Alkalihalobacterium alkalinitrilicum: one gene and its partner. The protein of the gene in region 2 interacts with the protein of the main gene of each other region in a pairwise test. Links are inferred from orthologs where the notes say so. Each region holds a gene or a part of one and is shown on either strand. Other genes may lie near its edges. The genes, in order: BK574_RS26490 and BK574_RS23195.

What was found.
Region 1: the proteins of BK574_RS23195 (region 2) and BK574_RS26490 interact in binary tests that used the Escherichia coli proteins (3 or more experiments, as listed by UniProt). The link is inferred for Alkalihalobacterium alkalinitrilicum from one-to-one orthologs.

Annotation. Positions count from the first base shown.
Region 1 is NZ_KV917368.1:5,468,188-5,471,386, forward strand. The notes cover bases 265-3,126. They hold BK574_RS26490 (protein-glutamate methylesterase/protein-glutamine glutaminase), read left to right. Parts: upstream 265-1,109; coding sequence 1,110-2,144; downstream 2,145-3,126. Other genes in these bases: BK574_RS26485 (MinD/ParA family protein), read left to right, coding at 265-1,025; BK574_RS26495 (chemotaxis protein CheC), read left to right, coding at 2,191-2,829; BK574_RS26500 (chemotaxis protein CheD), read left to right, coding at 2,822-3,126. In the rest of the region: flagellar biosynthesis GTPase FlhF, read left to right, coding at 1-169; more of BK574_RS26485, read left to right, coding at 159-264; more of BK574_RS26500, read left to right, coding at 3,127-3,199. UniProt on the Escherichia coli protein: Involved in chemotaxis. Part of a chemotaxis signal transduction system that modulates chemotaxis in response to various stimuli.
Region 2 is NZ_KV917368.1:4,803,169-4,806,473, reverse strand. The notes cover bases 283-3,250. They hold BK574_RS23195 (chemotaxis protein CheW), read right to left. Parts: upstream 2,816-3,250; coding sequence 749-2,815; downstream 283-748. Other genes in these bases: BK574_RS23200 (chemotaxis protein CheW), read right to left, coding at 283-724. In the rest of the region: BK574_RS23205 (response regulator), read right to left, coding at 1-236; more of BK574_RS23200, read right to left, coding at 278-282. UniProt on the Escherichia coli protein: Involved in the transmission of sensory signals from the chemoreceptors to the flagellar motors. CheA is autophosphorylated; it can transfer its phosphate group to either CheB or CheY.

The DNA of each region.
Region 1 (3,199 bases), 670 kb from region 2 along the record:
TACGAAAAAAGATGAAACCTCATATTACGGAACAATGCTAACATTTGTTGAAAAATATAAAATTGGAGTTGCTTATATTACACTCGGTCAAAATGTCCCAGATGACATCGTAGAAGGTAGTGCAACAGAAATTGTAAATTCTATAGTTGAGGTAAAAAATGATGAATGACCAAGCACAAAGTTTAAGGGAAATAATGGAAAACCAAGACAGCAAGAAGGATACAAAGGTCATTTCAGTAGTAAGTGGGAAAGGCGGCGTTGGAAAGTCGAATTTTGCAATTAACTTTTCCTTAGGCCTTTCACGTGCTGGAAAACGCGTATTATTATTTGATTTGGATATTGGAATGGCCAATATAGATATTTTAATGGGCGTTTCTAGTAAATATAACATTGTTGATATGATTGAAAATGAATTAACGATCTGGGAAATTATCGAGTTAGGTCCAGAAAATATATCATTCGTTTCTGGGGGATCAGGATTTACCCAACTATTTAAACTTAACGAACAAAAATTTCAACGGTTTGTTTCACAGCTTGAATTATTAAGAGATCAATTTGATTATATTATTTTTGATATGGGTGCAGGAGTCTCTGATGATAGTATGCAATTTATTTTATCATCAAATGAAGTCATTCTAGTGACGACACCTGAACCGACTTCCATCACTGACGCTTATGCGATGCTTAAATATATTAATATCAAAATAGATGAAATTCAGTGTTTATTGATTATAAACCGAACAGAAACTGATAAAGAAGGGCAGCTGACTGCTCAAAACTTTCAACGTGTCGTCAAACAATTTTTACAAAAAGACATAATGTATCTTGGTAATATTCCAAATGACAAAACGGTTACTAAAGCAGTCAAATCTCAAATACCGTTTCTACTTTTAGACCCGAAAGCAAAGTCGAGCAGGGCTCTGGAGTTAATAGTTCAGCAATTTTTAGGTGAACAAAACGAAGAACCATTAAAACCTCACTTTAATTCGTTTATCAAGCGCTTTAAACTCCTGTTTAGTTCTTAATTACAATAGATAATTTGTTTCATGGTGAGGGGGGATTTTGTGCAAGACAAAATCACTGTTTTAGTTGTTGATGATTCTGCATTTATGAGGAAGGTCATCACTGATCTATTACAACAAGATGAGCGGATTGAAGTAGTTGGTACGGCAAGAAACGGACAGGATGCTCTTAATAAATTAACAACGATAACGCCATCAGTTATTACTCTAGATGTCGAAATGCCAGTAATGGACGGGTTGGTAACGTTAAGAAAGATAATGAAAAAAAAACCTATTCCTGTCGTGATGGTCAGTAGTATAACATTACAAGGTGCTGAAAATACGGTGTTGGCGATGGAATATGGTGCCGTTGATTTTATTACCAAAACATCTGGAGCCATATCACTTGATATTTATAAAATTAAGGATGAATTGATTGAGAAAGTGATTTTGGCAGCTCAATCAAAAGTGAATAATTTTATGAAGAATGCCCGAAAGGACTTAATTAATTCGATTCATAGTAAGGATAGTCATAAATCGGGAACATCTTATCAATTTATGGCAGATAGTAGGAAAAAGGTGGTTGCGATCGGTACTTCCACAGGAGGCCCCAAAGCTTTACAAGAAGTATTAACTAAGATACCGTCTGCAATTAATGCTCCAATCCTTGTCGTACAGCATATGCCAGCAGGGTTTACGAAATCTTTGGCCAATCGCCTAAATTCTTTGTGCAGTATTGAAGTGAAAGAAGCAGAGGACGGTGAGATAATAAAATGTGGTGTTGCATACATAGCACCAGGAGGTTCACACTTAAATGTCAAGAAAATCGGGACGACGTTAGCTGTTCAATTAAATCAATTATCACCACGAAATGGTCATCGGCCGTCAGTTGATGTTTTGTTCGAATCTTTAGCTGACCTTTCAAACTATAGCATTCTTACGGTTGTTATGACAGGAATGGGAGCAGATGGTTCCCAAGGACTAATAAAATTGAAAAAACAATGTAATACGTATTCGATTGCTGAAGCAAAGGAATCGTGTATTGTCTTTGGAATGCCCCGTGCAGCAATCAAAACAAATCAAGTAGATGAAGTGGTCCACCTAAAGAAAATAAGTATGCGTATTAGTGAGTTAGTTACTTGATTTACCCTATAGAAATATAAAAAAGTGTTGTAGGGAGAGGTTGGATATGAGTTATTATGAACGAATTAAGCCGTACCATTTAGATGTTTTAAAAGAGATAGGTAATATTGGTGCTGGTAATGCAGCGACAGCACTTTCAAAGTTATTAAATAAAAGCATTGATATGAAAGTACCATCTGTAAAAATCATCTCTTTCCAAGAAATTACAGAGTTAGTTGGAGGTGCGGATCAAGTAGTTGCAGCTATTTTTCTTAGATTAGAAGGAGAGGCACCAGGAAGCATGTTTTTACTACTTCCGATTTTTGAGGCAGAACAGCTCATCCAACGTTTAACTGGCAATTCAAAATTCCAGTTAGCTGAACCCCCGTTTGATGAAATTGGGTTGTCTGCTTTACAAGAGATGGGGAATATATTAGCAGGTTCTTATCTCTCCGCTCTTTCAGATTTTACACGATTGAATTTACAGCCATCAGTTCCTGCGATAAGTATTGATTTAGCAGGTGCTATATTAAGTTATGGGTTAATTGAAGTATCACAAGTAAGTGATTATGTTATTGTTATTAATACTGAAGTTCATGAAGTTAATGATGAGTTTCAGCATTCAAGTGGGCATTTCTTTTTACTTCCAGATCCTAATGCGTTTGGGCGAATATTTAATGCTTTAGGGGTAGAGATGGATGAGTGAAGTTGTAAAAGTTGGAATGGCTGATCTAAATATAGTTAAATCCCCACAAACGATTAGAACATCTGGGTTAGGATCATGTGTTGGAGTTGTTTTATATGACGATTATTCATATATTTCAGGGATGGCACACATTATGCTTCCAGATTCAACACTTGCTAAGACGGGTACTTTAAACGTTGCCAAGTATGCAGATACTGCCATTGTTGAATTGATCCAGCAGTTGAAAAGTGCAGGGGCAAAAACCCATGCTCTAAGAGCAAAAATCGCTGGTGGAGCTCAAATGTTTCATTTTTCAAGTACGAACGATATGATGAGGATTGGCCCAAGAAATGTTGATGCTGTGAGAGAAAAATTGAAAGAGCTTAGAATA
Region 2 (3,305 bases):
ATGATGACTTTAGCATCTGGATCGATACTTTTAATATCACGAAGTGCTTCAATCCCATCTTTTTCAGGCATTGTAATATCCATTGTTACAATCTGAGGATTTAATTCCTTATACTTGTCAACAGCCTCTTGACCATTCGCCGCTTCACCAACAACATCAAAGTTATTCTTGGTTAAAATATCCTTAATCATCATTCTCATAAAAGCAGCATCATCAACAACTAAAACTGAAGTCATTTAAACATCTCACCCCTATATTGAAATCTATTACTGAGAAACTATGAATTTAATATTACCTTATCAATATTTAACAATGTAAATAGTCGAGTGTCGAGCTTTACGACCCCACTTAAATAGTCAGCCTCAACTCCACCAACGACTTCAGGCGTTGGTTCGATTTTTCCTGACGGAATATCAATGACATCATTCGCCCCATCTACAATAAAGCCAATTTCAATATTGTCTTTTGAAATAACAAGAATGCGAGTCGCATCATCTGACTTTTTAGACTCTATCCCAAATCGCGTTCTTAAATCCATTATTGGGGTAATTACGCCACGTAAATTCATAACTCCTTTTATAAATGAATAAGTTTTAGGAATACGAGTTACGGGTTGCATTCTCTCTATGGATTGAATGTATTCAACTTCGATTGCGTATTCTTCGTCTTTCAGTTGAAAAACAATAACTTTTAACTCAGTACCTACTGCACTTTCAACAGACATCGAGGTTTGCCTCCATCCTTGTAATCACTTAATTAGTGCATTCGTATCAACAATTAAGGCTACTTGTCCATTCCCTAAAATGGTTGCACCTGAAATAGCGAACACATTTGTTAGATAGTTTCCTAATGATTTTAATACAATATCATGTTGTCCAATTAGTGAATCGACAACTAATCCTGCCACTTTGTCTCCTTTATGAACAATAACAAGAGAATAGTACTCTTCGTCTAGTTCATCTTCCACAGGTATTTCAAATAAATCCTTAAGAAATACAAGAGGAACTACTTTTCCACGGAAGTCAATCACCTTTTGATTATGAGCACTAAATACATTTTTCTTATTCACAATCGCTGTCTCAACGATCGATGATAAAGGAATCGCATACTTTTCATCACTTACTTCTACTAACATAACGTCTATAATCGATAGAGTTAATGGGAGTTGAATAGAGAAAACAGACCCCCGACCTAATGTAGAGTCCACGGTTACAACACCGCCTAAAGACTCAAATGTAGAGCGAACAACATCCAAACCTACACCTCGACCGGATACGTCAGTCACTTTATCAGCTGTACTAAAGCCCGCTCTAAACAATAGACCATAAATTTGCTGATCTGTCATTTTACTTGCTTCATCTTCAGTTACAACACCGTTTGTTAATGCTTTTTTTAATACTTTGTCACGATCAATTCCTGCACCGTCATCTTCAATTTCGATAAAGACATTATTTCCGCTATGGAAAGCTTTCAGAATAACTGTTCCTTCTTCAGGTTTTCCTAATTCAAGGCGTTTTTGTGGCGTTTCAATTCCATGATCAATTGAATTTCGAATTAAATGAACGAGGGGGTCACCAATTTCATCAATGATGGTTCGATCAAGCTCCGTTTCCGCTCCTAAGATTTGCAGATTTACTTTTTTATTTAAATCTTTCGAAAGGCTTCGAACCATGCGTGGGAATCGATTAAATACCTGTTCGACTGGCATCATTCTCATGTTTAATATGATTTCTTGAAGGTCCCCTGAAATTCTAGACATTCTTTCAACCGTTTCATTTAGTTCATTATTTTTCAGGTCGCTAGCAATTTGCTCAAGACGACCACGATCAATAACAAGTTCTTCAAATAAATTCATCAATACATCAAGTCTTTCGATATTCACTCGAATCGTTTTATTTGCTTCATTTGTTACTTTTTTTCCATTAATCGCCGTTGTTTTTTCTTGCGGTGCTTCTTCAACGGCTTTTTGAGGAGATACGACCGTTTCTACTACTACTTCCTCAAGACCTGTTTCTTTTTCAGAGGCTGCTTTCTTTAACTCCTCAATATTTAATTGATGGACTTGAACAGATGATATCTCGGAAACTTTATTTACTCGCTTAACAATTTCCTCAGCTTCTATTTTGGAAATAAATGTAACCACAAATTCAAGATCAAATTTCTCTTCCTCTAAATCTTCTGCACTTGGATTCGATTTTATGATTTCACCGACTTGTTCAAGCACTTCAAAAACCATAAACACACGAGCAGCTTTTAACATCGTCCGCTCATCTAAAGAAATTTTAATTTGATACGAATGATAGCCTTGTTCTTGAGATTGCATAAGTACAGTCAGTTCAAACTGGTCATAAGAAACATCAAATGCTGCTGTCAATGTTTCTTCAGTTGTTGGTATTTCTACCTCTTCTACCGTCGCAGCAACTTGAGAAGGTGAACCCCCTTTTTCAATTTGCTCAAGTAATACGGTTACATTTGAGACATCACGCTTCCCTGTTCCCCCTGATGCGATATCATTTACCATCGCTTCTAAATCATCGACGGCTGCAAATACTACATCTAGAACAGGAGTTGAAACATCCAGTTTTTGGTTTCTTATTAAATCTAATACATTTTCCATACTATGTGTTAAATGAGCTAAATCATCATAGCCCATTGTCGCTGCCATACCTTTTAGAGTATGAGCCGAACGAAAAATTTCACCAACAATTGCTAAATTAGTAGGTTCATTTTCTAATAATAATAGGTTGTCATTTAATGACTGTAAGTGTTCTTGGCTCTCATCAATAAACACATCTAAGTATTCTGAAGTACTCAAGACTCTCTTCACCTCAACATTTAAAGTCTACCAGAGTTTTATTTTTATATAATCATTGTAAAAAATTATTAATAGAAATACTTAATAAATAGTACCATGAATCTAGGAAATAAGTAACGTGCCATAGAGTTTATTTACACATATCATAAACTAATCTCGCCTAAGAATATAGTCGAATTAATAAATTTCGTAAAATTATCGCTATTGATTTGTTAATTTTTGTCGAAATTCTTTACATGAAAAATAGCTGAGAGAATATTCCCTCAGCCATTATTTTCATACACGTCTTATTCTTATTCGAATCACTTTTAAGATTCCTTATTAGGTTTTGAACGGTCCAGACATCCGGTATTTTAGAAAAACGTCACTTTTTAACGTTTTGCTGACACAGCTTCCTTTAATTGCTGAATTTTATTAAAAAAGACCTATCTTAACAGACAATAAAGGAACCAAGGTCGGTTTGATCCTAAAATTCACACTACTTTATGAA